2 regions of the Streptomyces sp. JLYT201 genome follow, and region 1 is predicted to be linked to the other one. Evidence: predicted binding sites of a transcription regulator. Region 1 holds the regulator's gene; the other holds the start of a gene.
What was found. Region 1 encodes HspR, which represses chaperone genes until heat shock. Its sites were predicted from a motif close to TTGAGNNNNNNNNNCTCAA; they were not measured.
Positions count from the first base shown of each region.

Region 2: a site for HspR is predicted at 1,722-1,740, ahead of lon (endopeptidase La). Genes of this name have one in related genera too.

Region 1 is NZ_CM182551.1:4,727,652-4,731,929, reverse strand. It holds gene dnaJ (molecular chaperone DnaJ) at 1-849, shown strand, start outside; gene AC5WAM_RS19405 (heat shock protein transcriptional repressor HspR) at 854-1,309, shown strand; gene AC5WAM_RS19400 (hypothetical protein) at 1,496-2,002, shown strand; gene AC5WAM_RS19395 (helix-turn-helix transcriptional regulator) at 2,219-3,271, opposite strand; gene AC5WAM_RS19390 (helix-turn-helix transcriptional regulator) at 3,286-4,278, opposite strand, start outside.
Region 2 is NZ_CM182551.1:3,533,690-3,537,967, forward strand. It holds gene lon (endopeptidase La) at 1-1,699, opposite strand, end outside; gene AC5WAM_RS14080 (GNAT family N-acetyltransferase) at 1,966-2,658, shown strand; gene AC5WAM_RS14085 (hypothetical protein) at 3,116-3,871, opposite strand; gene AC5WAM_RS14090 (PadR family transcriptional regulator) at 3,912-4,262, opposite strand.

The DNA.
Region 1 (4,278 bases):
GCCGGCGGCTTCGGCGGCGGCCTAGGTGACGTCTTCGGGGGCCTGTTCAACCGCGGCGGCGCGGGCACGGGGACGCGTACGCAGCCGCGCCGCGGCCAGGACATCGAGTCCGAGGTCACGCTGAGCTTCACGGAGGCGGTGGAGGGCGCGACGGTTCCGCTGCGCATGTCCTCCCAGGCCGCCTGCAAGGCGTGCTCGGGCACCGGCGACAAGAACGGCACGCCGCGCGTGTGCCCCACCTGCGTGGGCACGGGCCAGGTCTCCCGGGGCGGCGGTGGCGGGTTCTCCCTCACCGACCCCTGCGTGGACTGCAAGGGCCGCGGCCTGATCGCCGAGACGCCCTGCGAGGTGTGCCACGGCAGCGGCCGCGCGAAGTCCTCGCGGACGATGCAGGTGCGCATCCCGGCGGGCGTCAGCGACGGCCAGCGCATCCGGCTGCGCGGCAAGGGCGCGCCCGGTGAGCGCGGCGGCCCCGCGGGCGATCTGTACGTGGTCGTCCATGTGGACGCCCACCCGGTCTTCGGTCGCAGGGGCGAGAACCTCACGGTGACGGTCCCGGTGACCCTCGCCGAGGCCGCGCTCGGCGGCGAGGTCCGGGTGCCCACGCTCGGCGGCGTGCCGGTCACCCTGAAGCTGCCCCCGGGCACGCCGAACGGGCGCACGATGCGGGTGCGCGGCAAGGGCCCCGCCCGCAAGGACGGCACGCCCGGCGACCTGCTCGTCACGGTGGAGGTGGCCGTCCCGACGACGCTGTCCCCCGCGGCGAAGGAAGCCCTGGAGGCGTACCGCGAGGCGACTGCGGATCTGGATCCGCGGGCAGAACTGTTCAAGGCCGCGAAGGGAGCGTGACCTCATGGAGCGGGACGGCCGCCGACGCAACCCGTATCAGCTGACGGACGAGACCCCGGTGTACGTCATCTCGGTGGCGGCCCAGCTCTCCGGTCTCCACCCCCAGACCCTGCGGCAGTACGACCGCCTGGGCCTGGTCTCGCCCGACCGCACCGCCGGCCGGGGCCGGCGGTACTCCGCCCGGGACATCGAGCTGCTCCGCACCGTCCAGCAGCTCTCCCAGGAGGAGGGCATCAACCTCGCGGGCATCAAGCGCATCATCGAGCTGGAGAACCAGGTCGCCGCGCTCCAGTCCCGGGTCGCCGAGCTGTCGGCGGCCGTCGAGGGCGCGGCCGCCGCGATGCAGCAGCGCGAGGCCCAGGTCCACGCCTCCTACCGCCGCGACCTGGTGCCCTACCAGGACGTGCAGCAGGCGAGCGCGCTCGTGGTGTGGCGGCCGAAGAGGTCGCCGGAGCAGTAGCCCGCAGCGGTCCGGCACGACGACGAAAGGCCGGGCGCCCGCACGCGAACCACTCGTGTGCGGGCGCCCGGCCTTCGCCGTACCGAGGCGGTCCGGCGAGCAGCCGTAGGGGAACGATGGGCGGCGCGCCGCACTCCTATAGTTGGCAGGCTGTCGTGTTTCTTCCGCGGGAAAGCTGGATTCTCCATGGCCATGGTCGGGCTGTTCTGGATCGCCGAGGGTGATGTGTACGTGGGCTCGAAGCCGTCCGGGCTCGCTCCCGGGGTCCGGCTGACACCCGAGGGGGTGGCCGGTCTCGGCCACCAGCAGTCGGGCCTGTGGCTCTGGGACGACGTACGGGCGCTGAGCATCGAGGACGTTCCGGTGAAGTCGCTGAAGCGGCAGGTCGGGATGGTGGTGGACATGGCGCTCACGGTCGGGCTCGGCGGCGGTGACGACGCGCCCTCGATGACCGTGTGCGTGGAGACCGCCGACCAGGAGGTCGAGCTGACCGCGTACGTGGCGGCGGCGTACGGCTACTCCCAGAAGGAGTACGACCTGTCCCGCGCCCTGCTCGCCCGGCTCACGGAGGGCGCCGCCACGCTGCTGACCACGCTCTCGGCGATGGCCGAGTGGGGGCGCTCGCACGAGGGCGGCACGCCGCGCCGCGAGCTGCGCGAGCGCCTGCTGCGGGAGTGGGCGGACCAGGCGTAGGCGCCCGCTCCGCGGGGCGCGTGGCTGCCCCGGCCCGCCACGGAACGAGGCGGGCCGGAGAGCCTCAGGGAAGCGCGACCCCGCGGGGGGAGACCACAACAGAGCCGCTGCGGGAATCACCATGCAGTGCCGCGCCCACGCTCCGCTACCGTCAACTTGTTGCGGTGCAAGGGGCGGGGGCGGGGGCAAGTAGCCGCAATTGCGGACGTTCGTGGTTCAGCGGGTGCGGCCGGGGCCGTGGGGGCCGCACGGGCTGCCCGGGCCGATCAGGCCCGACTGGCCGATGCGGTAGCCGAGTTGGGTGCGGCCCGTGCTGCCGAGGACCTGGGCCAGCTTGGCGATGTGGACGCGTACGGTCCGGACGTTCATGCCGAGGCGTTCGGCGATGCCCGCGTCGGTGAGGCCCTCCGTGAGCAGTTCGGCGATGGCGCGCTGGCGGGGCGTGACGCCGCCCCGGGCGCGCTGCGGCGCGGGGTGCGGGAACAGGGGCGTCGCCAGGCGCCACAGCCGGTCGAAGAGCGCGGCCAGATAGCCGGCCAGGGCGGGCACGCGGACCTCCAGGGCCAGGGCGCGGTCCCGGTCGGCGGGGACGAAGGCCACCGCGCGGTCGAAGACGACGAGCTGGGCCGTGACCTCGCTCAGCGTGCGGACCTCCACGTCGCCCTCCAGACCCTCGAAGCGGGCGAGCACGGGGAAGGCGTGCCGGGCCGTGTGCTGGTGCAGGGTGCGCAGCCGGCAGCCGCGGGACAGCAGGGGCTGTTCGCGCGGCGGCGCCGGACCCAGGTCCCAGACGCGGTGGAACCCGCCGGGCTGCACGGTCAGGACCTCCTCGGCGCAGGCGTCCGCGGCCCGGCAGACGGCCTCGGAGATCCGGGGCAGGCCTCTGAGCAGGGTGAGCGCGGGCGGCCCGGGCGGGCGGCCGCCGCCCGGCGCGGGGGGCGCGGCCGCGCGCTCCGCCGCCCGGCGCGCGAGGGCGAGCAACGGCTCGACGGCGGCGGTCAGTTCGGCCTCGCGGCGCCGTTCGTGCGCCACGTCCTCCTCGACGCCGCGCAGCAGCCGCAGCAGGGCGCGCGAGGGGGCGCTGGGCAGCAGCCACGCCATGTCGTCGAGGTCGGGGTGCAGGAGGCCGAAGTCGACGAGGCAGGGCGCGCCTGCCGCGTCCCGCGCGGGGACGCGGCGCTCGCGCAGGGCCCGGGCGTAGAGCGCGGCTCCCGCGGCGCACCACGCGTCGGCCCCGTGCGGGCGGTGGCGCTCGTCCCCCGATGGCATGCCGGTCCGCCCTCTCACCGGTCGGGTGAGAAACGCCGTGAGGAATGGCGTTCGAGTATTCCGGACTGGCTTATGAGAAAGCCGAGTTGCGTACGGCTCGTACTGCCGAGCACCTGCGCCACCTTGGCGATGTGGACGCGTACGGTCCGGACGTTCAGATCCGTGCGCGAGGCGATTTCCGTGTCGGTGAGGCCTTCGGTGAGAAGGCGCGCGATCTCCAGCTGCACCGGCGAGATCGCCTTGTCGGGCAGGGGCGGGGCGTCTTCCCGGTACAGGGGTCTCGCGAGCCGCCAGAGAATGTCGAAGGCGCTCGCGACGTACGCGATGAGTGCGGGCGAGCGCACTTCGAAGGAGATCTCGCCGGCGGTGTCCACCGGAATGAACGCGACGCGCCGGTCGAAGAGGATGAGGCAGGGCGGGAGTTCGTCCAGCGTGCGGGCCTCGCCGTCGACGGCGGGCCCCAGCGGATGCGTCCGGGGCGGCGGGGCGCCGCCCCGCGGCGGCCGGGCGAGGGTGCGCAGCTGCCCGCCGCGCGCGACGAACTCGGCCATGCGCCACGGCTCGTCGTGGGGCAGCAGGCGCGGTCGCGGGCCGCTCGGCTGGACCGCGAGCAGTTCCTCGCGGGCGTCGGCGAGAGCCTGCCGCACGGCCGTCCTGATCCGCGGTACGCCCTGGAGGACGGTGAGGTGCGCCGCCGCCGAGTCCGGGTCGGGGGCCGGCTCCGCCAGGATGAGCGGCTCGAAGGCGGCCGCGAGCCGGGCGGCCCGGCCGCGGTGGCGTGCCACGCGCCGCTCGATGTCCGCCAGGAGCCGGGGCAGGGCCACGACGGGCGCGGCGGGCAGCAGCCACGCCGGGTCGCCCGCCGGGTCCGCGCGCAGCAGGCCGAAGGGGCGCAGACACTCGGCGTGGGCCGCGTCGGCGGGGACGCGGCCGTCGTGCAGGGCCCGGGTGTACAGGGCCCGCGCCTGCTCGCAGAGGACGTCGGGGCCGTGCGGCGGGTGGGCCGG
Region 2 (4,278 bases), 1.2 Mb from region 1:
GCAGCCGGGCAATGGAACGCTCCAGATTGCGCACGCCCGCCTCGCGCGTGTACTCCCCGGCGAGCTTGCGCAGCGCGCTCTCGTCGACCGTCACCTCGCCCTCGGCGAGTCCGGCCCGGTCGAGCTGGCGGGGCACCAGGTGGTCCCGGCCGATGACGACCTTCTCGTCCTCGGTGTAGCCGTCGAGTCGGACCAGCTCCATGCGGTCGAGCAGGGCCTCGGGAATGGCCTCAAGGACATTGGCCGTGGCCAGGAAGACCACGTCGCTCAGGTCCAGCTCCACTTCCAGGTAGTGGTCGCGGAAGGTGTGGTTCTGCGCCGGGTCGAGCACTTCGAGGAGCGCGGCCGCCGGGTCGCCCCGGAAGTCCGAGCCCACCTTGTCGATCTCGTCCAGGAGCACCACCGGGTTCATCGAACCGGCTTCCTTGATGGCCCGCACGATCCGCCCCGGCAGGGCGCCCACATAGGTGCGCCGGTGGCCGCGGATCTCCGCCTCGTCCCGCACGCCGCCGAGCGCGACCCGCACGAACTTGCGCCCCATGGCGTGCGCCACCGACTCCCCGAGCGAGGTCTTGCCGACGCCGGGCGGCCCGACCAGCGCGAGCACCGCGCCGCCCCGGCGGCCGCCGATCACACCCATGCCGCGGTCCGTGCGCCGCTTGCGCACCGCCAGGTACTCGGTGATCCGCTCCTTCACGTCCTGCAAGCCCGCGTGCTCGGCGTCCAGGACCTCCTGCGCGCCCTTGATGTCGTACGCGTCCTCGGTCCGCTCGGTCCACGGCAGCTCCAGGACCGTGTCCAGCCAGGTGCGGATCCAGGAGCCCTCGGGAGACTGGTCGCTCGTGCGCTCCAGCTTCTCGACCTCCTTCAGGGCCGCTTCCCGCACGTGCTCCGGCAGGTCGGCGGCCTCGACCCGGGCGCGGTAGTCGTCGGACTCCTCCTCGCCCTCCTGGCCGTTCAGCTCGCGCAGCTCCTTGCGGACCGCCTCCAGCTGCCGCCGCAGCAGGAACTCGCGCTGCTGCTTGTCCACGCCCTCCTGGACGTCCTTGGCGATCGACTCGGCGACGTCCTGCTCGGCCAGGTGCTCGCGCAGCTGCTCGGTGGCGAGCTTCAGACGGACCGTCGGGTCCTCGGTCTCCAGGAGCTTGACCTTCTGCTCGGTGGTCAGGAACGGCGAGTAGCCGGAGTTGTCCGCGAGCGCCGAGACGTCCTCGATCTGCTGCACGCGGTCGACGACCTGCCAGGCCCCGCGCTTCTTCAGCCAGCTCGTGGCCAGCGCCTTGTACTCCTTGACCAGCTCGGCCGTGGCCCCGGGCAGCGGGTCCGGCACGGTCTCCTCGACCTGCGCTCCCTCCACCCACAGCGCGGCTCCGGGGCCGGTGGTGCCCGCACCGATGCGCACCCGGGCCCGCCCGCGGATCAGCGCACCGGGGTCGCCGTCCGACAGCCGGCCCACCTGCTCGACGGTGCCGAGCACACCGGTGCCCGCGTACGTCCCGTCGATGCGCGGAACAAGCAGCACCTTCGGCTTGCTGCTACTCCCACTGGACCTCGCGGCGGCCTGCGCGGCCTCCACCGCTGCTCGTACGTCGGCGTCGGACAGGTCGAACGGCACCACCATGCCGGGCAGCACGACCTCGTCGTCGAGCGGCAGCACGGGCAGAGCGAGCGATGTGTTAGCCGTGGACTCAGCAGCCATGATCTCCCCTTCGGCATTCAAGTTGAGCTATACCGACTCAATGGTTGTGAGTCCCTGATTGTTCCCACAGGCTTGTTCGCTGTGAGCGATCACCTCTGCCGCCACAGAGACGCCACTAAGTAACATTCACCAAGCCATTTCAACCATTACTCGTTATGGCTACACCTCTTGACTGTCCATTACGCGGCCAGTCGACGTTGGGAGACGTACGGATGGAAGCGACGGGGGCTACGACGGCCGCGGAGGCCACAGCGACCTTGGGGGCCATGGGGGCCTTGGAGGTCACGGAGGTCATGGGAGCGAACGAGGCGGTGCGCGCCTGGGTCGACGGCTGGGTCGTCTCCCGTGGCGCGGCTCCCCCGGCGGTGGAGCCGTGGGGCTACACGATCGACGTCGGCCTGGCCAAGCATCCGTCCCGCCACGTCTTCGGCTTGCCCCAGGGCGGCGTACAGGAGGCCGACGTGCGCAAGGTCGCGGCGTCGGTGTCGGGTGCGGACATCTGGCTGAAGGTCTTCGCGGAGCCGTCGCGGGTCATGCCGTGGCTCGGCCCGGAGTGGTGGGTCGACCCGGAGGAGGGCTATCTGATGACGGTGGCCCTGTCCCCGGTGGCCCCGGATCGCCTGGTGGCACCCGAGGGTTACCGGCTGCGCACGTGGACGCGGGGCGGTGTCGTACGGACGATGGTGACTGCGGCTGACGGCTCCTGGGCGGCACGCGGCCAGATGGCACCGACGGGCCGCACGGCGGTCGCCGACCAGATCGAGACCTCACCGGAGCACCGCCGCCGCGGCCTCGGCAGTCTGGTCATGCGCACGCTTCAGGCTGCCGCGGCCGAGCAGGGCTGCGAGGTCGGCGTCCTGGCCGGGACCGTGGAGGGACGCGCCTTGTACGAGGCGCTCGGCTGGCGGGTGGTGGCTCCGTTGACGAGCGCCCGCCGCAAGGGGCCGGACGAGTCTTGAACGGCGGTGGGGTGTTGATGGGTGGGGCGTTGATGGGTGCGGTGGCCGACGACGGGTTCGGTGAGCGGTGACTGGGGGCGGGTGCTGGGAGCTGGGGGCTGGCGTTGCGAGCCGGTGACGGGTGCTGCGGGCTGGTGGTGAGGGGCGTGGCGGGCAGTTGGCCGCCGGGGTCGCCTGGCGTGGCGGCCTCGGCCCAGCTGCCGCACGGCTGCTGCCCGATGCCTCACGCCGGTGATCGCCTTGTCCGCCGCGTGGGCTGCTGGCTGCCGATGGGCCAGTTGCCGCCCGGCTCGTCGGTGACCGTCTGTCGCCACGGACCTGGCCGTCACGGGCGCTGGCCGTCACGGGCGCTGGCCGTCACGAGCGCGGGCCCGGTCTGTCGGCCGCTGAACCGCCCCGGCGGCCCGCCGGTCCGTCTCCTCGCGCGTCGCCAACCCCCTCGGCGGCACCGGCTCCCTCAGTCCTGCGAGGGCTCGCCCTTTCTCGCGCGGTGATCCTTGATGGCGTAAGGCAGGCCGGGCAGGAAGAACAGCAGCGTGCCCCAGAGCGGCAGGTGGAAGAGTGGGTCATCGCCTATGAGCCAGCCGACGAGCGCCGCCACGGGCAGCGCGGCCAGGCCGACGAGCATCCAGCCTCTGAAGCCGAGGTTCCCCCGCCGCATTTCCAAGATGACGGTGCCTGCTGCCAGCGCTCCGTAGAAGGCGATCCGGGGCGCCTCTATCGACAGGGTCAGAGTCCGGTCGATGAGGTGGGTGAGCAGCAGCAGGGAGCCGACGACGAAGGGGATCAGCGCGGCCATGCGCAGGATGCGCAGCGGCAGGGGCGTGTGCGCGCGGGCCCAGGAGGCGGCGAACGCCTTCACGTCGGGCCCGACCACGTCCTGCGGGGTGCGGCCAGCGGCGGCGGCCTCCTCCAGGTGATGTGAGAGCTCGGCGAGCATCTCGCGCAGGGAGGCGTCGTCGATTCCGCGGTACTCCCAGTTGCTCCGGCAGATCGCCAGGACGCGTTCGCGGGTGAGGCCGGTGTCGCGCGCGGCCTCGTCCAGTGGGTCGCGGTCCGAGGCGCGACCGCCCGGTGGAGGTGCCCCTCCGCCCTTCGCTTCGCGGGCCGTCGCTTCGCGGACCCTTGCCTCGTCAGCGGGCGTGTCACCGAGGGCCGTGCCGCCGATCGCGGTTGCTCCGGTCGCCGCTTCGTTCTTCGTTTCGTACGTCATGAGTTTCGTCCCCCGTCGTGTGCCGTGTCGTGCGTCCTGGTCACGTCCCCAAGGTGCTGGAGACCGCGCCCGTGAAGGCGGTCCAGGTGGTGCGGCCGCTGGTCAGCTCGGTCGCGCCCGCCTCGGTGAGGCGGTAGTACTTGCGCGGGGCTCCGCCCGCTGCGGACGGAGCGCGATAGGAGTCGACCAGGCCGGCCCGCTCCATGCGCGCGAGCAAGGGATAGATGCTCCCCTCGCTCACCAGGTCGAGGCCGCTCTCGGTCAGGGCTTCCACGAACTCATAGCCGTATCGAGGACGCTCCGCGATGAGCGCGAGCAAGCACAGATCGAGCACCCCGCGCAGCAGCTGGCTACGGCGCTGGTCGTGCGACGCAGACAGCTCCTTTGTCATGCGGTACAAGATAGTC